Regions from separate parts of the Nocardiopsis sp. TRM 82005 genome, predicted to be linked through region 2. Evidence: predicted binding sites of a transcription regulator. Region 2 holds the regulator's gene; each other region holds the start of a gene.

What was found. Region 2 encodes LexA, which represses DNA repair genes until DNA is damaged. Its sites were predicted from a motif close to TCGAACANNTGTTCGA; they were not measured.
Region 1: AC0T5L_RS24080 (DUF6504 family protein) is a predicted target of LexA. The motif match lies at 4,736-4,751, and genes of this name have one in related genera.
Region 3: AC0T5L_RS03570 (DUF6504 family protein) is a predicted target of LexA. The motif match lies at 2,421-2,436, and genes of this name have one in related genera.

The regions. Positions count from the first base shown of each region.
Region 1 is NZ_JBWDTQ010000034.1:43,946-51,174, forward strand. It holds gene cobT (nicotinate-nucleotide--dimethylbenzimidazole phosphoribosyltransferase) at 1-1,743, opposite strand, end outside; gene AC0T5L_RS24070 (peptidoglycan recognition protein family protein) at 2,292-3,386, shown strand; gene AC0T5L_RS24075 (GNAT family N-acetyltransferase) at 3,568-4,143, shown strand; gene AC0T5L_RS24080 (DUF6504 family protein) at 4,379-4,669, opposite strand; gene AC0T5L_RS24085 (hypothetical protein) at 4,901-5,815, shown strand; gene AC0T5L_RS24090 (serine/threonine-protein kinase) at 5,989-7,229, shown strand, end outside.
Region 2 is NZ_JBWDTQ010000021.1:75,738-82,966, forward strand. It holds gene leuS (leucine--tRNA ligase) at 1-1,153, shown strand, start outside; gene AC0T5L_RS17475 (hypothetical protein) at 1,237-1,827, shown strand; gene AC0T5L_RS17480 (hypothetical protein) at 2,157-2,783, shown strand; gene AC0T5L_RS17485 (alpha/beta fold hydrolase) at 2,836-3,933, opposite strand; gene lexA (transcriptional repressor LexA) at 4,002-4,721, opposite strand; gene nrdR (transcriptional regulator NrdR) at 5,373-5,855, shown strand; gene AC0T5L_RS17500 (LAGLIDADG family homing endonuclease) at 6,005-7,229, shown strand, end outside.
Region 3 is NZ_JBWDTQ010000005.1:226,495-233,723, forward strand. It holds gene AC0T5L_RS03555 (hypothetical protein) at 1-131, shown strand, start outside; gene AC0T5L_RS03560 (DivIVA domain-containing protein) at 159-887, shown strand; gene AC0T5L_RS03565 (M48 family metallopeptidase) at 1,106-2,038, shown strand; gene AC0T5L_RS03570 (DUF6504 family protein) at 2,157-2,408, opposite strand; gene AC0T5L_RS03575 (NUDIX domain-containing protein) at 2,555-3,025, opposite strand; gene AC0T5L_RS03580 (GNAT family N-acetyltransferase) at 3,036-3,653, opposite strand; gene AC0T5L_RS03585 (ROK family transcriptional regulator) at 3,768-5,036, shown strand; gene AC0T5L_RS03590 (glycoside hydrolase family 3 C-terminal domain-containing protein) at 5,045-7,229, opposite strand, start outside.

The DNA of each region.
Region 1 (7,229 bases), on a different contig from region 2:
CTGCTGGCGGGTGAGCGCGGGGCCCTGCGTGAAGTCGGCGGTGCCGCGCGCGACCTTGCGCGGCAGCAGGCCCGCGGCCCGGGGCAGGTCGCCGACCACGCCGACGTCCACCACGGTGACCTCGGCGCCGACCTGGGCGGCGAAGGCGTTGACGACCGCGCCGCCCCCGAGGAAGTTGTGCACCATCTGGGAGGTGACCTCCTGGGGCCAGGAGGTCACCCCTTGGGCGTGCACGCCGTGGTCCCCCGCGAACACCACGACGGCGACCGGATCCGGGACCGGCGGTGGGCACTCTCCCGCGAGTCCGGCGAGTTGGACCGAGACCTCCTCCAGGAGGCCGAGGGAACCGTGCGGCTTGGTCATCCGGTTCTGCCGGTCTCTGGCCTCCTCCATCGCACGGGTGTTCAGCGCTCCGAGGGTGGTGATGGTCTCCTCCAGCAGGCTCGTGGGCTCCTGGCCGGGCAGACCGCGGCGACCGTAGCGGTCGTGGTGCACCGCCCAGGACAGGGGGCGTCCCCGGGCCCAGCTGGCAAGACTGAGTTCGGGTTCGGCGGGGAACTCCTCCACATAACCGACGCACAGGTAGGCGACCACGTCCAGGTGGGAGGGGAGTTCGAGGGCGCGGGCGACGTCGCTCTCGTCGAGGAAGGTGACCCAGCCGACGCCCAGGCCCTCGGCACGCGCGGCGATCCAGAGGTTCTCCACGGCGAGTGCCGCGGAGTGGGAGGCGGCCATGGGCTTGGCGTGGCGGCCCAGGGCGTGCCGCCCGCCACGGGTGGGGTCGACGGTGACGGCGATGTTCAGGGGCGCGTCGAGGATGGCCTCGACCTTGAGCCCGGAGAAGGCACGGGCCCGGGTGCTGGGCAGGGCGTGCGCGTAGCCATCGCGTTCGGTCTCCGCGAGGTCGCTGACACGGCCGCGCAACCCGGGATCGTCGATGACGAGGAAGTCCCAGGGCTGGGAGTGGCCGACGCTGGGAGCCTGGTGGGCGGCCTCCAGGACACGGGTGAGCACGTCGTGGGAGACCGGGTCGGGGCGGAAGCCCACGCGGACGTCGCGGCGTTCGCGGATGGCCCGGTAGACGGCGGCGCGCTCGGCGTCGCCGTAGACGTGGTCGGACCAGCCGTCCACGGACGCCGCGGGCGCCCCCTGGGGCTCGGAGGCGGGCTGGACCGGCGGACCGGTGTGCTGCGGCTCGGGTAGAGGCGCGGCTGCTTCGTGTGCGTGCATGTTCCGTTCTGCTTCGGCGGTCGCGGAGGGCTCCTCCCCGTGCCCGGACCCCTGGTCGGGGGCGTGCTCGGGAGGTGCCTGGTGGACGGCTTCGGCCTCTGGCCCGGAGGCGCGCTCCCCGCCCCGGAAGGGGATGACGTTGGGGTGGTGTGGCGGCCCGGTCGGCGGCGGCGCGTCCACCGGGGGCGCGGCCTCGGACGCGGTCTCGTGCGCGGGCTGCGGGGCTCGGGGAGCGTCCAGGGGAAGCGGGCCGTGGGGGGAGTAGGGCTCGGGCGGGGCGGGGCGCGAGGGTTCCTGGGGCGCGGATCCGGCCGGCCGCCGGAAGGGGTTGGCCGACGCGCCGCCCTCGCGCGGCGACTGGGTCTGGGCGCCGCGTCCGCTCTCGGGGAGCCCGTCCAGCAGTCCGCCGAGGCGGGGACCGGCCCCGGGAGCGGGCCTGCCGCCGTGCCAGCGAGGCGTTTCGTGTCCGCCCTCTTCGCCGCGCCGGGCGTCCTCGCGGTCATCCTTGGTCATGATCGCTCCCCGAAAGAGGTGTTTCGACGGCCCATCTCCGCTTGATTCGGCGTTGACCGATAAGCGTAGTCTGCGGCTTTCGCGCCTTTCGCGCGGGTCCCCCGAGACCCCTGGCCACCGGCCCCGGCTCGGCTGCCGGAGTCCTCAAGTCACCCCAACTGTGCCAGAGTCCGCTTGAGCACGCGGAGGTTACGAAAGACTCGCACCTCTTCCCCCCAGGTCAGAGCATGCGGGATCCCCGCCCGGGACGGGCGTGCACTGAACGGGCCGCCGCCCGGAACCGCTCTGACCCCAGACAGGGGAGGGTGCCTGAGCGTCGGACCGCGACGCCGTGGTGACGCGGATCCGGGCTCGTGTCCACGCGCTCCCCCGCTTCATCGGAGAAATCACCGCACACCACAGCGCTGCCGACTTTTCACCGTCACGGGGACCGTCACCAGTCACAGATTCGGCCATGTCACTGGTGGCGTGGGTCACATCATCATGCAAGGGTGTCGGGGTTCCCGATTCCGGGAGCCCAGTCGGACGAGCCGAACGGACGGACACACATGCGAAGGCGCACCCTCCTGGCTGGTGCCACCGCCGCCGCGGGCCTGACCGCGCTGGGCACCGTCCTTCCCTCCCCGCGTCCCGCCGCCGGGGGATCTGACGACCGGCTCGTGCCCCGGGTACTGACGGAACCCTCCTCGGCGGACGGACTCGTCCGGCCCGACCTGCGCTTCGACATGGTCTCCGTCACCGGGAGCCCCCGGGACACCGATACGGCGATCCGCTTCGAGACCGCCGACGGCCTGGGCCGATGGGTCCCGGTCCGTCTTCACGCCGAGGGCCGCGACGACCGGGAACCGGTCGCGGCCGCACTGGTGCGGGCGCCGAAGGGCGCCACAGGCTACGAGGCGCGTTCGAGGGGGGAGACCGCGGCCGTGAACCTGAGTGACGGAGAAGGGCTGCGTTTCGGCGGCCCCGAACAGATGTGGCTGCCTCCGGACTCCTCCGCGCCGAGCGGTCTGGCCGCGCTCCCGTTCCGTACCCGCGCGGGCTGGGGCGCCGACGAGTCCTGGCGCTTCGACGACGAGGGCGAAGATCTGTGGGAGGCCCGGTTCCACCCGGTGCAGGCGCTGACCGTGCACCACACCGCGATACCGACCGGGGACGACCACGCGGCGGACGTGCGGGCGGTGTACCACCTGCACGCGGTACAGCAGGCTTGGGGCGACATCGGCTACCACGTGCTCATCGACCCCGACGGGGCGGTCTACGAGGGCCGCCACTCCGGCGGGGACCGCGTGCCGGTCTTCTCCGGGCCGCCGGTGCCGGGACGGGCCCGCGCGGTGACCGCCGGGCACGTCTACGGGTTCAACCACGGCAACGTGGGCGTGTGCCTGCTCGGCGACTTCACCGACGAGCTTCCCACACAAGCCGCGCTGGACGCCCTGGTCGGCGTACTGCGCCTGCTGTGCGCGGTGACCGGCGTGGACCCGGCCGAGCGAATCGAGTACGTGAACCCCGATACCGGAGCGGCTACCCCGGGCGACGCGCTCTCGCGGCACCGTGACTGGCTGGCGACCGAGTGTCCGGGCAACGCCTTCGCGGAGGTGTTCGACACCACCGTCCGCCAGCGAGTCGCCTCCGGCCTGGCCTGAGCGCCTACGGGCACCCCCGGCGGATCCGTACGGGAACCGCGGTACCGCGGTTTTCGTACGGGTTTCCACGAGCACCGTCGCGGGACCGCCCCCACCCGCTCCGGGTAGGAAGAACGGGTGCCGAACCATCTGTTCTGCGCGTATTGTGAGCGCACCCTGAAGTGATGGGAGAGACCCCGGCGTGACCACCACCCAGAGCAGACCGATCCTGCCGTCCGTGATCCTGGAGACTGAGCACCTGCGGCTACGCGCTTTCGTCGAGGACGACATCGACGATGTGTACGCCACCTGTACCGACGCCGAGCTCCAGAAGTGGCTCCCCCTCCCCCGCCCCGGCGCGCCCTACACCCGTGAGGAGGCCGAGGTCTGGTGCCGCGAGGCGGCTCCCGGTATGCGCACCAACGGTGAGGGGCAGCAGTGGGCCATGGTGGAGCAGGAGACCGGGCGGCTGGTGGGCTCGGTGGGCCTGGTGCGCGTCCTGTGGTCCGCGATGACCACTGAGATCGGCTACTGGGTCTCGCCCTGGGGCCGCGGTCATGGATACGCGACCGAGGCGGCCGTGGCCGTCTCTCGCTGGGCCGTCAGCCAGAGCTTCCAGCGGGTGGAGATCAAGGCCGCCACCGGCAACACCGGCTCGCGCCGGGTCGCGGAGCGGTCCGGGTTCAGCTTCGAAGGCGTCGAGCGCAGCGCGATGCCGCTGCACGAGGGCCGCGCCGACCTGGCCGTGTACAGCCTCCTGCCCGCCGACCTGGTCTGATCCCGAAGGCCGACCACCTCTCAGGGCGTGGCGCGCGACGGGAGGTGCTCCGGAGGCCGCGGGCACGCGGCGGACCGGCAGACCCCGGACCGGCACCGTGACGACGCGTCGGGGGACCGCCTCATGGCCCGCGGCGCCCGCCCCTCCCCTGGCGAACGCGGCGGAGGAAGCGGACACAGCCGGGAACCCGCGGCCGCGACCAGCGGTCCCCGCCCGCCGCCCCTTCGTCTCGGTGCTATCCCCACACCCGGGACAGCAGCCACCTGCCGGTCGCCGTGTCGTGGCGCAGCTCGTACACCCCCTGCGAACGCGCCGTACCGGCCTCCACCCTCCAATGCCTGCGTTCGGGCACCTGGGGCTCATGCGCCGGCGTCCAGTCCATGCGCAGGGTGACCCAGTGTTCGAGGATCCTGCGCACCCCGTACACCCTGCCGTTCCACGTGAACCGGGCCGGGCGCCCATCGTCCTCGGCCACGGTGACCTCCGCCCCGTAGTACCGTCCCACGACACTTCCCCTCAGCATCATCCGTCTCCTGACCGTCCCGGCGCACGCCACCGGGACACCCGCCCGGGGGAAGACTCGGACAGATATTCGAACGTGTGTTCTGATCCTAGCGAAACCAGTGCTCCCGTGGAACTGTTTCGGGCCGAGCCGCATCCCCTCATGTGAGCACGAGGCCGCCGCCCCACACTCCGCGTGCACAGCGCGGGTGGGTACGCTGAGCGGCTCGCCCCACCGGAAACCGTGAGGTCCCCCATGTCGCACAGTGGCAGCCCGCGCCGCCCCGAAGGCCCCACCGGCCCGGAAGGCCGCCCCGGGCCCGCGGCGCCAACGCGCGGGCGCCGCGGGCCCGTCATCGCCGCCGCCGCTGCCGCCGCGGCACTGGTCCTGGCCGTCGGGTACACCACCCTCCGGCTCACCGACGACGGTCCTCCCACCGACACCTCCGGCATCCTGGCGTACGGCTTCGAGAGGAGACCGGACTGGGACGGGCTCGGCTCCTACCTTCCCGGGATCCGGGAGGAGAACGGGTACTGGGCCGAGCAGGACGGCGTCATGCTGGTCCGCGATCCGCAGGTCCACGAGTACGCGCGGACCTCGGTCTGGGCTCCGGCCCTGACCACCGAGATCCCCGAACAGATCATGGGAGAGGCCGACGCCCGCGTGGTCCTGGGGTACGGACAGGCCGAGTTCGCCCTGCAATGCTGGGACACCTACGGCCCCTCGGACGACCCGGTCCAGCAGGTCTCCTACGAGGGGGCGGTCCGCTTCAACGGTGAGCAGGCGGTGATCCGCAAGTGGTCGGCCGGTTCCGAGTCCCACGAGGACCTGGAGCGCAACATCGGCGTCTCCGGCTTCACCCCCTATCCCGTTCTGGAGGGAAGCACCGAGGGCACGGGATCCGAGGCGGGGGAACAGGTCGCCAACAACCTCAAGTTCGCCTGCGAGTACGTTGGGGGAGAGGACGATGACCCGCCCGCCATGCGGCTGTCCCTGTGGGTCAACGACGGGCTCGTGGTGCGGGCGCTGGACGAGGAGGCGGTCTCCGAGGACACCGTCGGAGAGGCCCTCGTCCGCCGCTACGGCCTCGCGCAGAACCCCGGTTCCAGCGGCCAGCCCATCGGCGTACTGTTCGAGACCTTCCGCCTCCACGAAATCCACCCCGACTGACCCCCGGCGCGCCTTCGCGCCGCCCCGAGCCCCCGCACCACGAGTCCCCGCACCACGAGTCCCGGCCCCGCCGGGGAACCCCGAAGGACCAGTCAGACCAGAACGCGCAGGCGTGTCGGTATCGGTACGCTGTCAGGCGCGAACTCCACGATTCATATGAGGGACCCCCAACTGTGACGTCGAACGGGCACCAGAGCGGCAAACCCCTGCGCGCGGGGGATCCGCGCGAACTCGACGGTTACCGCATCGTGAGTCGTCTCGGACGGGGCGGCATGGGGACCGTCTACCTCGCCAAGGACGCCTCCGACCGTTCCGTCGCCGTCAAGCTCATCCACCCCGACCTGGCCGACGACGAGTCCTTCCGGCTCCGCTTCGCCCGTGAGGTCGAGTCGGCCCGCCGCGTGGCCCGCTTCTCCACCGCCGGAGTGATCGACGCGCGGCTGGAGGGCGAACCCCTCTTCATCGTCTCGGAGTACGTACCGGGCCCGAACCTGGACGAGGCCGTCCGCGCGGACGGCTCGATGGCGGGCGGCACCCTGGAGAGCCTGGCCATGGGCGTGGCCGCGGCGCTCACCGCCATCCACGGGTCCGGGGTGATCCACCGCGACCTCAAACCCGCGAACGTGCTGCTGTCCCCGGTCGGCCCCAAGGTCATCGACTTCGGCATCGCCCGCGCCCTGGACGATTCCGGGGGCGCGGTCACCCGCTCCAGCCAGCTCATGGGCACCCCCTCCTACATGGCGCCGGAGCTGATCCTGGGCCAGAACGCCACGGCGGCCGCCGACATCTTCGCGTGGGGCTGCCTGGTGGCGTTCGCCGGGACCGGTTCGGCCCCCTTCGACGCAGCCACGGTGCCCGCCGTCCTGCACAACATCTCCTCGGCGCCGCCGCGCCTGGAGGGCCTGGATCCGAGCCTGCACGACCTGGTCGGCTCGGCCCTGGACAAGAAGCCGGAGAACCGCCCCACCTCCAAGCAGCTCCTGGCCCGGCTGACCGGGCAGAAGGACCCGGAGGAGTCCGAGGTGAGCCGCAGCATCATCACCTCGTGGGCCCCGCCGAGCAGCGCCCCGGTCCCCGGACAGCCGCCGCAGAACACCGAGAACCAGGCCGAGGCATCCACCCACCAGGCACCGAGCGGACCTCAGCAGGGCGTGACGACACCGCCCGGCGGTCAGCCCGCCCGGACCCGCAATCCGCCGCACCCGCAGTCCACCCAGGCGCAGCGACCCGCCCAGATGCCCCCCACGGCCCCGCAGCCGCAACCGCCGCGCTTGGAACAGCAGTCCGGCGGCCAGGGGTTCCCGCCCGGCGGAACGCCGTACGGCGGATACCCGCCCCAGGGCCCGGGGCGGGCGCACGGCCACGGGCAGCCGGCCCCCGCCCACTACGGCCCCTCCGGCGGACACCCGCCTCC
Region 2 (7,229 bases):
CGTCCACTGCCCCTCCTGCGGCGAGGTGCCCGTCCCCGACGAGCAGCTGCCGGTCACCCTGCCCGAGCTCAAGGGCGCCGAACTGGCACCCAAGGGCGTGTCCCCGCTGGCCACCGCCACGGACTGGGTCAACGTGGACTGCCCCTCCTGCGGCGGCGCCGCCCAGCGCGACACCGACACCATGGACACCTTCGTGGACTCGTCCTGGTACTTCTTGCGCTACTGCTCCCCGCGTCTGGACACGGCCCCCTTCGACACCGAGGCCGTTGACAAGTGGGGTCCGGTGGACCACTACATCGGGGGCAAGGAACACGCCACCCTGCACCTGATGTACGCGCGGTTCTTCACCAAGGTCCTGTACGACATGGGCATGATCTCCTTCACCGAGCCCTTCCGCCGCCTGACCAACCAGGGCCAGGTCATCAACCAGGGCCGGGCCATGTCCAAGTCGCTGGGCAACGGCGTGGACCTGGGCAAGGAGATCGACGCCTACGGCGTGGACGCGGTCCGGCTGACGATGCTGTTCGCCTCCCCGCCCGAGGAGGACGTGGACTGGGCCGACGTCTCCGTGGTGGCCGCGCAGAAGTTCCTCAACCGCGCCTACCGGGTGATGGGCGAGGCGGGCGCCGCCAGCAAGCCGGGCGCCGACCCCGCCGGGGGCGACACTGGTCTGCGCCGGGTCACCCACCGCACCATCGACCAGATCACGTCCCTGGTCGAGGCCCGGCGGTTCAACGTGGCCGTCGCCCGCGTCATGGAGCTGGTCTCGGCCGCCCGCAAGGCCATCGACGCCGGTCCCGGTGCCGCGGACCCGGCGGTCCGCGAGGCCGCCGAGTTCGTGGCCGTGGCCCTGTCCCTGTTCACGCCCTACGTCGCCGAGGAGGGCTGGGAGAAGCTGGGGCACACCGACAGCGTCTCCGCCGGGCACTGGCCCGAGGCCGACCCGGACCTGCTGGTGCAGGAGTCCGTGACCTGCGTGGTGCAGGTGCAGAGCAAGGTCCGTGACAAGCTGTCCGTCGCGCCCGACATCGACCCGGCGGAACTGGAGCGGCTGGCCCTGGCGTCGGAGAAGGCGCAGGGTTTCATCGGCGACAAGCAGATCCGCAAGGTGGTCGTGCGCGCGCCGAAGCTGGTGAACATCGTCGTCGGCTGACCGGTACGGGGGCGGCGGCCGCTGGAGTCGGCCGCCGTCCCCAGAGCGGTCGGCGCGGCGGCCGACAGGGAGGCGGTGGCCGGGTGGGTCCCCTCGTTCGGGTGGCCGTGATCGGTGCGGGTGCGGCGGTGCTGTCCGCGGTCGCGATCGGCGGTGGTCTGTGGCTGGCCGGGGACGACCCGGACGTTCCCGAGGGCGGTGACGTCCACACCGCCGCGCCCGGGTGCGGGGTGGTCTCCGAGGAGCTCGTCACGGGACTGGTACCCGGCGCGGTCCAGGAGACCTCCGAACACGGCCCCCTGCCAGGCGGCGACAGTTCGGTGTGCTCGTGGTCCTCCGCCGGGCTGTCCGACGGCTCGCAGGGTGTGCTGCGCGTGGACCTGTCCGCCCGTTTCACCGACGGTACGGGTGAGGAAGCGGTCAGCGGCGACCAGCGGGCGCGGGAGGCCTACGCCGCCCTGGTGCCCGTGCGCGGCGATGTGGTGGAACTGCCCTCCGGAGAGGGACAGGTATGGCGTGGCCAGGTGCCCGGTACCGCGGAGCTGGCCTTTCCCACCGACAACCTGCTCGTGCGTGTGTCCTACGCCGGGAGCTCCGGTACCGAACCGGTCGGCTTCGATGACGCCCGGAACCTGACCGTGGAGTTCGCCGAACAGCTCGGAGAGGCCTTGTGAACGACCAGTACCCGGAGTCCCGGTATCCGCGGGGCCGACAGCCACAGGGACGGGAGCACGGGCAGGGGGAACGACCTGGAACCTCCCAGCCGCCCCAGCCGCCGCCAGGGCAGCAGCCCCCGCAGCAGTCTCAGAACGCCGGACAGCCACCGCAGTCCCCGCAGTCCCCGCAGTCTCAGCAGGCGCCAGGTCAGCCGCCCCAGCCCTCCCAGCAGCCGCCGCAGGGTCAGCAGTACCCGCAAAGGATGGGGCAGCCCCAAGGGCAGTACCCGCCACAGCAGCAACCGCAGAACCCTCAGCCACAAGGGCCGCAACCGCCCGGACCCGAGGTGGTGCCCTCCGCCCAGCCACAGAGCCGGGGGTGCGCCACCGTCGTCGTGACCGCCGCAGCGCTGGTCCTGGTCGTGCTCGCGGCGGGAGCGATCTGGTACGTGGTGAACCGGGACGGCCCCGAGATGGGCGACTTCGAGTCCGCGCCCGAGTGCGCCTTCGCCGAGACGGAGACGCTGGGGGAGCTGGTTCCCGGGTACGAGATGGAGGTCGAGGAGTCGGTCGGCGGCGCACAGTCCCCCTTCGGGACGGGCTGGCAGTGCCGATGGGCGACCCCGGAGGGGCCGGGCGAAACGGTTCCGGGCACCGCCACGCTGGTGATCGTGGCCGCACCGAATCCGGGCGGTGTCACGACGGCCGTCGACAACCTGGACACCACCACCTCTCAGCACGAGACCCGGGAGTTGGACGGGGTCGGTGACGAGGCGGTGACCTGGGTCCAGGGCGAGCCGTACACGAGCTCCTGCGTGGGCACACGGGTGTCCAACCTGTACCTGGAGACCTGCTACAGCGCGGCGGCCAGCTATGACGCGGCCGTGCCCGGCGACGAGGAGCGGATCACCGCGGGGGCCGAGGAACTCGCGCTGTCCGTGGTGGAGGCGCTGCCGGAGCCCGTGCCGGAGTAACGGGCCGGGGACGGGCGGGCGGCGGTACCCGGTCGCGCGCGGCGGAGGCGGGCTACCAGGCGCTGTCCAAGAACTCCTCCAGCGCCGGGGAGACCTCCTCGGCGAAGGGGCGCTCGGCGTCCAGGACGGTGGCGCCGGGCTTGTCCTCGTAGCGGCGGAGGATGTGGTCGGTGCCGGGGATGTCGACGCGCTCGGCGTCCTCCAATCCGGTCATCAGCCGGTCGACGTCCTCGCGGGAGACCTGGGCGTCCTCCTCACCCCACAGCACCAGCACGGGTGTGTCCTCGGGCAGCTGCTCGCCCAGCTCGACGGGGTCGAAGGAGTCCATGAAGGCCAGGAAGTCCTCGTTCGACGGGGAGTAGAGGCCCTGGACGTTCACCGTGTCGATATCCGTCGACCGGAGAGAGCGACCCGCCCTGATCGCCGCCCGTGCGGTGCGCGCGTCGGAGAGCGTCTCGACGGCCTGTCCCTCCTCGATCTGTCCCAGTCCTTCGGCCATGCGCACCTGCTCGGTGAGCTGCCGGTCGATCAGGTCCAGGTACCGGGTGCCGGGAGGGGTGGCCAGCACCAGGGCGGGGGGAGGGTGCTCCCCGTCGATGAGCTCGTGGGAGCGCAGCGCGTAGAGGGCGCCCTCGCTGTGCCCGACGACCACCACACGCCCGGGGTCCACCTCGGGCTGGGAGACGAGTTCGTCGTAGGCCGCCGCGACCTGCTCGTCGAAGATCAGCGGATCCACCGGCTGGGCCTCGCCTTCGGACGCCGCGGGCTCGAAGCCGGGTCCGCTGCCGTACTTGTCGTAGCGCAGTGAGGCGACCCCGGCGTCGGCGAGCACCCGGGACAGGTTCCAGTTGGTGTTGGCGTCGGGGCGCATGCTGCTGTTGCCGTCGCGGTCGGTGGGACCGCTGCCGGAGATGATCAACGCGCCCGGAACGCCGCCGGAGACGTCCTCCGGCGCACGGAAGCTCGCGGACACCTCGTGCCCGCCGCCCCGGAAGGTCAGTTCCCGTTCGGTACCGCCGGCGCCCGGTGCCCCGGCGGTCCCCTCGCTCTCCGGTGCGGGAGCGCAGGCGGTGGACAGCAGGACGGCGGTGGCTCCGCCGACCAGCGCGGTGCGCCAGCGGGCAGCAGGGGAAGAAGCAGGCGTGAACACGCCCACAGCCTAACGGGAAGCGCCCCCGGACCGTTCGGGGGAACGGGCCGGGGGATGCGCCGGAACGCTCAGACGCGGCGCATGACCGCGACGACCTTACCGAGGATGGTGGCGGCGTCACCGTTGATGGGCTCGTATGCCTCGTTGCGAGGCATCAGCCACACGTGGCCGTTCTCCTCACGGCGCAGCACCTTGACGGTCGCCTCCTCGTCCAGCAGGGCCGCCACGATTTCGCCGTTGTCGGCGTCCGGCTGCTGACGGACCACCACCATGTCGCCGTCGGCGATCGCGGCGTCGGTCATCGAGTCACCGACGACGGTGAGCATGAACAGGCGTCCCTCACCGACCAGCTGGCGGGGCAGGGCGAGCACGTCCTCCACCGACTCCTCGGCCAGGATCGGACCACCTGCGGCGATCCGGCCGATCAGCGGTACGGCCGCGGCACGCGAGGGGTCGAGGTCCTCGGGGGTCACGGCCGTACCGCTGACGCGGCCGGGGGTACGCAGCTCCACCGCGCGCGGACGGTTCTGGTCGCGGTGCAGGTAGCCCTTGCGCTGGAGCACCTTGAGCTGGTGCGCCACGCTGGACGGGCTGGACAGGCCGACCGCTTCCCCGATTTCCCTTATGGACGGGGGGAAGCCCCTCTCCCGTACATAGCGCTGGATGCAGTTCAGCACGCTCTGCTGGCGCGCGGTGAGCTTGGGGGCTTCGGGCGTGGACCCGCCCGTGTTCTCCACTGGTGCGAGAACGGTGGCGGTGTCTGCGGCTCCGGGATTCTCCTCCGGCACGGCCGGGCCTCCTCGGCATTCGGTTCGATCAGGGCCTGCTTGCGTGACTGGCCACCGTCGGCCCGCGACCGCGCCGACCTGGGCGTCCGCGTGATGGCGAAACCAGCGTGAAATCAGGGTCAACTTTAGTCGTTGCGCACGGTGATATCAAACAAGCGTTCGAGGACGGGACAATTGCTCCGCGCCTTTCCGCGGCCAATTTCCCGCCCGTACTTATGTGTGTACACGCGTTCACGCCGCGTTGTCCCCAAAATGCGCGAACACGTGTCCGCGGGGCTGGTTTTGGTGGGATGCGGAAGGCATCTTCCCTGTTGTCGGTCCGACCGAAATCCCGACGGCGCAGCGGTTTCGGGTGCCACGGGCTATCTCGATTCGCGGCCGGGGCGGTCATCGGCGCTATCCTGGACCGCGGCGCCGGGCACCCCGCGAGAGCCGACGGGTGCCGAGCCCCCGTCCTTCCGCCGCCCTCGTCCCCGCGGCCGTGTGGTTGCTCACCGTGTCGGAACACGCCTCTGCCAAGGTTGCGTCATGCGACGCAGGCCTCTAAGTTCGACCACAACATCTGGTGTTGCGGCAGAGGCGGTTGCCCAGAAGTTGTGGTTTAGTGGTACCTAAGGGTTGTCGTTCGGTGAGAGAAGCAGGTGAACCAGGGTGCACTGTCCGTTCTGCCGCCATCCGGACACCAGGGTGATCGACAGCAGGTCCACCGACGACGGCGCGGCCATCCGGCGCCGCCGGTCCTGCCCCGTCTGCGAGCGCAGGTTCACCACCCAGGAGACCGTCCTGCTGATGGTCGCCAAGCGCTCCGGGGTCACGGAGCCCTTCAGCCGGACCAAGATCATCGCCGGGGTGCGTCGGGCCTGTCAGGGCCGTCCGGTCTCCGAGGACGCCCTCGCCAAACTCGGCCAGCAGGTCGAGGAGGAGATCCGCGGTCGCGGTCTGGCCGAGGTCCCGGCCCACGAGATCGGCCTGGCCATCCTCGGCCCGATGCGCGAACTCGACGAGGTCGCCTACCTGCACTTCGCCAGCGTCTACCGCGGCTTCGAGAGCCTCGCCGACTTCGAGTCCGAGATCGCCAGCCTGCGCAGGGACCGCGAGCCCGAGCCCGACACCCGGACCAGCATCACCGGGTAGCGCCTCCCCGCGGCCGGGGGGCGGACCGCGGGCGGGGCGCCGCCCCGAGCCGGGCCCGGAGGAGGACACGTCCGGTCCCGCACCATCCCACGAGAAGGACGCCGCGCACGGTCGGCAGGCCGTGCCCACGAGGTAGGGGAGACTCCGCGATGACGGAAACCGTCAGCGGCCCGACAGGACGCAAGGGCAAGGGGAGCCGCAAGGGGATGAAGATGAAGCGTGTCTTCACCTCCCCGGGAGTTCACCCCTACGACTCCCTGGAATGGGAGCGCCGCGACGTCGTCATGACCAACTGGCGTGACGGCACGGTCAACTTCGAACAGCGCGGTGTGGAGTTCCCCGCCTCCTGGTCGATGAACGCCACACAGATCGTGGCGAGCAAGTACTTCCGTGGCGCGGTCGGCACCCCTGAGCGCGAGTGGAGTCTCAAGCAGCTCATCGACCGCGTCGTCGGCGCCTATACCGCGACCGGCCGCGAGCACGGCTACTTCGCCTCCGACGACGACGCCGAGGTCTTCGACCACGAGCTCAAGTACGCCCTCGCCCACCAGCTGTTCAGCTTCAACTCACCGGTGTGGTTCAACGTCGGCACCGCCTCGTCGCAGCAGGTCAGCGCGTGCCAGCCCTACGACGCGATGGTCAGCACTCCGGCCGGACTCGTGCCTATCGGCGAACTCGTGGAGAAGGACGCCGTCGGCACCAAGGTCTACGACGCGCACGGTCTGACCCGTGTCGTGGCGACCAAAGCGAACGGCGTCAAGGATGTTCTGCGCCTCCACACCAAGGCTGGTTACGCCCTTGACGTCACGTCGGACCACCTGGTGTGGAAGGCGACCGGGGACGCACTCGACCAAGGACGCTTCCTTCCTGCGGGGGGACTCCGTCCTGGCGACAAGGTGCAGTGGCACCGGCGCGAGGCCTTCGGTGAGTCCGAGATCCGTTCGCAGGACGTCGCGGAGGCGGCGCTCGCGGGATGGCTCCAGGCCGACGGATTCGTTGGGCGGTACGAGGGCACGAACAAGTCCTTGACCATCGAAGCGATGACCGCTACGCCAGCGGAACTGGAGTGGGTCACCTCCGCATTGGACAACGTGCTTCCCGGAGTGCACCGCAAGGAGACCCGTGTCAGGACCCAGGACGACACCCTGGACTGCCGACGGACCAGGCTCTACGGGAACTGTCTCAGCGACTTCGTTGAGCGCTGGGGACTGCGTGTGCGCGGCACGGATATGGAGGTCCCGGAATTCCTGTTCACCGCCCCTCTGCCGGTTGTGCGCGGATACCTGCGCAGCCTCTTCCAGGCGGAGGGCTATGTCTCCGATCGGGAGAGCTCGACCCTCCTCGGACTGGACATGATCTCCGAGAAGCTGGTCA
Region 3 (7,229 bases), on a different contig from region 2:
CCGCGGAGGAGCTTCGGACGGCCCCCCTGGACGTGGTCCTGCGCGGATACGACCGCAACCAGGTCTCCCACGCCCTGTCCGACCTCGCGGAACGGCTTGACGACGCCGGGTCGCACACGGCCCGGGGATAACCGCCCCGAGAACCTCGGAACTGCACAATGGGGACCATGCCTCTGACACCGGCGGACATCCGCGAAAAGAAGTTCCATACGGTGCGTCTGCGCCCGGGCTACAACGAGGAGGACGTCGACGAACTTCTCGACCGGATCGAGGCGACGCTCGTCGCCCTGGAGGGCGGGCCGCGCACCGGCCCCCTCCTCACAGCCGATGAGGTGCGCAACTCGCGGTTTCGCACCACGAGGCTGAGTCCGGGATACCGCGAGGACGAGGTCGACGACTTCCTCGACGTCGTGGTCGCCGACCTGGCCGGTCGCGGCCTCGGGAGGCCCCACGGCCAGCAGCAGCCGCCACCCCTGCCGCCCGAGCCCGGCGAGGCGGGCGCTCCCGGTGAGCCGGACGCCTCCTCGCTGGCCCAGGAGCGCCGCGGGCCTCAGCACCAGCCCGGGGCGGAGCCGCCCGGTCAGCAGCCCCGGCCGCCGCGGCGCTCCGGGATGAGCCCCAGGGACATCCGGGAGCAGCAGTTCGCCACGACCCGGCTGACCACGGGCTACAACGAACAGGAGGTCGACGACTTCCTGGACCGCGCCGAGCTCACGCTGGAGGTGCTCCAACAGGGGCGTCCGGACCGGGCGACCCTCACCGCCGCCGAGGTGGAGAGGGTCCAGTTCGCCACCACGCGCGCGCGGCCGGGATACGACCCCGCGCAGGTGGACCGCTTTCTGGACGTGCTCGCCGAGGAGCTGCGCCAGTACGAGCGGCCGCGCTGACGGTCACGCCGGGTGATGGGCGGCGGAGGAAGGGCCCGGCAACGGAAGCACTCCGGCGATGACGGCACGCCGACTCCTACCTGGAGGACGGTGTGGGAGTTCCGGACACGCCGTCGCGCGCCAACTCCATCCCCAGAGCAGTGGAAAGTAATATTTGTGTACAGGCAGTAGTCATCCCCCGCTGTTACGCAGACCGCCGCGCTCCGAGGGGAGGCAGGATGTCCCAAGCGACGCCGCCGGAGGAACGTGCCGCCGCCTGTTCGGTCCACTGCGTACACGGATGTGCCACGGGACCCGGTCCGAGTACGCACACCCGCCCCTCCCCGTTCGGCCACTCCGGGGAGCTGTACGCACTCGACGCCGATGAGGAACTCGTCCCGGCGCCCGCGCACCCGTGGGAGGCGCCGCTGCTGGCCGTGTGCGTGCTCGTGACCCTGCTGATGGCCTCCGGTCTGGTCCACGCGGTGTGGTCCGCGACCGGGTCGTGGGTGTGGGCGGCCGCCGCCGCGGCCGCGGTGCCCGCCGTGTGCTGGAAGGTGCGGGGGCTGCTGTACGCCCGGCGCAGGGCGGAGTCGGTGAAGATCTCGCCCACGCAGTTTCCCGAGGCGTACCGGACGGTGGTGTCGCTGGCCGCCGGGATGGGGCTGTCCCGGACTCCGGAGGCGTACGTGCGTGTGGGATGGCGGCGCTGGGGGACGGACGCCGCCGGGCACGGACTACGCCGGTACCTGGTGCTGTCGGACGAGCTGTTCGGGCCGGACGGCAGGATCCGCGATCCGGAGGCCCTGGCCTTCCTGGTCGCGCACCAACTGGGGCACGTGGCCGCTGGGCACACCGGTTTCTGGCGGCGGACGGCGGCCCTGGGGGCGGACCTGGTCCCCGGGCTGGGGGCGGCACTGTCCCGAGCCATGGAGTACACGGCCGACAACCACGCCTACGCGCACGTCCCCGAGGGGGCGCACGCCGTACGGATCCCCGCCGGGGGCGGCCGTCTGTACGCACGGGTCAACATGGGCGAGATGGCGGACCGGGCGCGCACCGACCGGGGCTGCTCGCTGCTGCTGTACCACCTGCTGGTCCGGCACCCCGGCAACACCCGCCGGATGGCGGCTCTGCGCGACCGCACCCGGCGCGGCCGTGTCTTCCTCTGACCAGGGCCATCGCGACCGGCCCTGGAAACCACCCGCTCAGGACCCCGCTCCGGGTACGGGACCACCGGGGCTGACTAGGTTCTGTTCTCTGGTTCGTGGTTGAGCCAGAGAACAGAACCTAGTTCCACTGGCGGCGCATGGTCCAGCGGTCCGACGCGGCGTCCCGGGCGATGTCGACGATGCTGGGCTCGCCGGCGTCGGACTCAGCCGAGACACGGAGCATGTGGACGCGGCCGGCGGACGCCTCGGGGCGCGCGGGCCAGTCACCGATAATCCTGCGCACCCGGAAGGTACGGCCGCGCCAGGTGAACCGTACGGGACTCCCGCCCTCGGTGGAACGGACGTCGATCTGTTCGTTCAGAAGACTCACGCGGGCAGCCTATCGAACTCGAGTTCGAGAAAGTCAAGAATCCTGGACCCCGGCCCCAGGTGGGCCCGGCGGTCGCGGAACACCCTAGGGGCAGGCGGGGCGGCGGATGGTGGACCCTTGGCCGCGGCGTGTCGGCCGGGCCGGGATCAGACGACGTAGAAGGGGCCCGGACGGTTCTCGCGGGCGTATCCGATCCGGTCGAGGATGCGCTGGGGCATGTCCGGCAGGGATCCCGGAGCGAACCAGCGCACGTCCAGGGTCTCGTCTCCGCCGGAGTCGGGAGCGCCTCCCACGGAGCGGCAGCGAAAGGCCAGGTCGAGGAACTGCACCCGGTCGCCGTTGGGGTAGGTGAAGGGCTCCTGGGCGATCACGCTGACGAGCCGCTCCACCTCGACCACGACTCCGGTCTCCTCGCAGACCTCCCGGACCACGGCCCGGGCCGGCTCCTCCTCCGGCTCCAGGATGCCGCCGGGCGTGGACCAGCGGCCGTCGTCGGCGCGCCGGTGCAACAGGACGTCGCCCTCCTCACCGATCACCACCGCTGTCACACCCACGAGGGGCAGGAGTCCGTGTCCGACGTGGCGGCGCAGTGCGAGGAGGAAGTCAGGAACGGGCATGGGCCCGAGACTAACCGCTGTGCGGCCCGGGGCCGGGAACCCTCCGGTGGTTCCGGGCGGCGCGCGATCGGGCGTATTCCCCGGACAGGACCGACATCAGCACCGCGTCGTGCCATTCGCCGTCCCAGCGCAGGTACTCGCGCCAGACGCCCTCCCTCACGAACCCGGAGCGGGCGTAGGACTTCTGGGCGCCGGTGTTGAACGCGAACACCTCCAGGGAGACCCGGTGCAGCCCGGCCACGGTGAAGGCGTACTCCAGGACCAGGTCGGTGGCCTCGGTCCCGTAGCCCCTCCCGGTGACGGACATGCTGTTGAGCGCGATCCGGTAACCCACGTTGGCGTTGTCCGGGTCCAGGTCGATCAGGGCGCACTCGCCCACGGGTACACCGCCCTCCTGGTCGAAGATGACCCAGTCGGCGCGGTCGTGGTGTGCGGGACGGGTCGCGGCCCAACGGCGCAGCTCCTCCTCGGTGAACCTTCGGTGGGTTCCGGTGAGGCGGCGCACCTCCGGGTCCATGGCCAGGATGGGTTCGACGAAGTGCTCGCCGGTCACGGCGTCGAGCGGTTCGAGCCGTACCCTCACCCCGGTGAGGACCGGCTGGTCGCGGAAGACGTCATGGGGCACCATGCCTGGATCCCATCAAAGGGGCCGGTGGGGCGCAACCGCTTTTCTGAGCGCGTCCTGGCGCCCCTGTACGATCCGGACACAGTGTGCCGCGTCGCGAAGGACGAGGGGGACCAGGTGACAGTCGGTTCGGGAACGGTGAGCTTCCAGACGGTCCGTGAGACGAACCTGGGGGTCGTACTGCGCACGGTCCGCGAGCTGGCTCCCTGCTCACGCGCCGCGGTCGCCTCGGCCACCGGGTTGAACAAGACCACGGTCTCCAGTCTGGTCGCCGACCTCATGGCGCGCGGGCTGGTCCAGGAGACGGGACGCAACTCCCGGCAGCGGGTGGGCCGTCCCGGGGTGCTGCTGGCCCTGGACGACTCCTCGATCGCGGCGGTCGGCCTGGAGGTCAACGTGGACTACCTGTCGGTGGTCGCCGTGGACCTGCTCCAGCGCGAGCTGGTCAGCCGCCACGTCCCCTTCGACGCCAGCTCGGCCGGGGCGGAGGAGTGCGCGCGGCGCATCGCGCACACCCTGGGCGCGGTGGCGACGGCCCCGGAGCTGAGCGGACGCACCGTGGTGGGGGTGAGCGTGGCCGTCCCGGCGCTGATCGACGACGGAACGGTGACGCACGCGCCCAACCTCGGCTGGCGCGACGTACCACTGCGCGACCGGTTGTCGGAGCTGCTGGGCGAGGCCGGGTTGGAGGGCGTCCCGGTGCGGGTGGACAACGACGCGAACCTGGGCGCTGTGGCCGAGTACCGGGTGGGCTCGTTCGCGGGCGCGGCCGACCTGGTGTACCTGACCGGCGAGGTGGGGATCGGCGCGGGTCTGCTGGCCGGCGGAGAACCGCTGCGCGGAGCCAGCGGGTTCGCGGGCGAGGTGGGCCACCTGTCGCTGGCCCCGGACGGGCCGGAGTGCGCGTGCGGGCGGCGGGGCTGTCTGGAGGCACTGGCCGGAATCGGGGCGATCCTGCGCGGAGCCGTCCCCGACAGGGTCCCGGACCGCCCGCTCTCGGGTGACGACATCGCCCGGCTGGTGGAGGTGGCGGTCGAGCGCGCCCGCGGCGGCGAGGAGGCGGCCGTGGACGCGTTGGAGCGAGCGGGCACGTGGCTGGGCCGAGGCCTGGCCATGCTCATCAACGTCACCAATCCGGGCCTGGTGGTACTGGGCGGCTATTTCGTACCGATGGGGCCGTGGCTGCTGCCGAACTGCCGTTCGGAGGCGGTGGCGAGCGCGTTCGCGCCGGACGCGGGCGGCTGCCGGGTGGAGCTGTCGTCCTTGGGGCTGAGCGCGGCGGCCCGGGGCGGGGCCACCGCGATCATCCACGCACTCGACGCCGGGCTGCTGCCCCTGCCCGGGCCCCGGGACACGGCCGTCCCCACCGCCCCGGGCCCTGCCTGAACCTCCTCTCAGGCCCGGGTGAACCCCAGGGTCGCCACAGCCGTGCCCGGCCGGTCGAAGACCAGGTAGAGGTCGCGGACACCCCGGGCGTCGGCGACGGCCGCGCCGACTTCGGCGAAGTCGTAGCCGTCCTCGCCCGCCGGGACGTCGACGACGGCGGCGACCGGCCCGTCCTCGGGATCGTCCATGCGCAGCCGGAGCACGCAGGCGTGCTCGGCGTTCACCGCCAGACGGCATCCACTGGCCCCGTCGCCGAGGTCGACGTCGCGGAAGAGCGCCCACGCGCCCTTCTTCCGCGAGCGCACGGCGTCGCCCCGCTCGGGGGTGAGCGGGCACAGCGACGTGTCCCGTGCGTCGTCGTAGCCCACCGCCGACCAGGGGGTGAGCGCGTCGCGGGGCGGGATGCCCTCGCCTTGCACGTCCAGGGCGGCGGTGGCGCGGATGTCGGTCGCCGAGCGCCCGACGAGCACCTCGCGCGGGGCCGCCTCCACCACGAAGCGGTCCCGGGTGGTGTCCCACAGGGCGAGCCGGTCCACGTCGAACGACACCGTGGCCACGGCGCTGCTCCCCGGTTCCACACGCACCCGGGCGAACCCGCGCAGCGCCCGCAGCGGGGTCCGCACCCGCGAGGCCAGCTGGCGGGTGTACACCTGCACCACCTCCTCGGCCGGCCGCGCCCCGGTGTTGGCGACCATGACCGTGACGGTGACCCGGTCTCCGTCCACGTTGACCACCGGTGCCGCGTACTCGACCCGCGTGTAGCCGAGGCCGTGCCCGAACGGGTAGAGCGGCTCCCCCCCGAAGTACAGGTAGGTGCCGCGCGCGCCGATGATGTCGTAGTCGAGCATCCCGGGCAGGTCGTCGGCGGACCGGTACCAGGTCTGGGTGAGCCGCCCGGCGGGCTCGGCGTCACCGAACAGCACGTCGGCGAGCGCGTGTCCGTACTCCTGGCCGCCGTGCGCCGACCACAGGATCGCCGGGACGTGCTCGTCGGCCCACGTGATCCCGAACGGGTAACCGCTGCTGAGCACCAGGGCGGTGGCCGGGTTGGCCGCGTGCACGGCACGCAGCACCCGCTCCTGGGCGGCGGGCAGGTCCAGGTCGGTCCGGTCCTCGGTCTCGCGTCCGTTGACCATGGGGTGGTCGCCCAGGACGACCACCGCGGCGTCGGCGGCGGCGGCCGCCCGCGCGGCCTCGGCGGCGCCGGAGCCCAGGCCCCGGACCCCGAAGGACACGGCGTGCTCGGACCCCTCGGCCAGCACGAGGGTGAGTCCGTCACCGCCGACCCGGACACAGCGCCCGGTGTGGACCTGTACCAGCGCGAACCGCTCCGGCTCCACCTCCTCCAGCCGGAAGGTCTGACGCACTTCCCACGTGCCGGGGCCGGGAGCGGTGCAGACGAGGGTGCCGTCCGGGCCCTCGTCCAGGTACCGGCCCGTCGCCGCCGAGCGCAGCGCGACCGCACCGCCTCCCCAGTCCAGGAGGTCGAACGCGCCTCCCTCTGAGTCGTGGGCCGTGTCCGCCAGCCGTAGCGGGGCCCCCTCGTCCGGTCCGGTGACCACGATCCGGCCGGACACGCTCAGGTGTACGCGGTCGGCCCCCTCGCAGAACACGGTCTCGACGCGCTCGGCGATCCCGGCCCGTGCGGTGACGGCGTAGGGCAGGGTGCCGCTGTACCAGTCCTCCAGCACGGTGTCGCCGAGCTGGCCGATGACCGCGACCCGGCGCACACCGCGCAGCGGCAGAGTCCCCTCGTTGCGCAGCAGCACGAGCGAGCGGGTGGCCGCCTCCCTGGCCAGCGCCCGGTGCCCGGGGGTGTCGAGGGCCCCTCCGTCCGCGGGGTTCCCGGAGGCCTCGTCCTCGGGGTCGAACTCGCCCAGCCGGAGTCGGACCGACAGCACGTGCCGCGCGGCGCGATCGATGTCGGCCTCGGTGAGCAGCCCCCGCCGCAGGGCCTCGCCCACGTGCCCGAGAGTGGCCCCGGAGTGGCCGTCGTCCTGGGTGAAGCTGTCGAGTCCGGCCCGGATGGCATGCGCGTAGGCGGTGGGCGGGTCGGGGTGGAAGTGCTGCATCTCGGTGAGGTTGGCGGGCGCGTGGGCGTCACTGACCACCAGGATGTGGTCGGGGGCGGCACGGCGCAGCACGTCGTCGATCAGCGGGCTCAGATGCGCGGGCCGCCCGTTGACCAGGTTG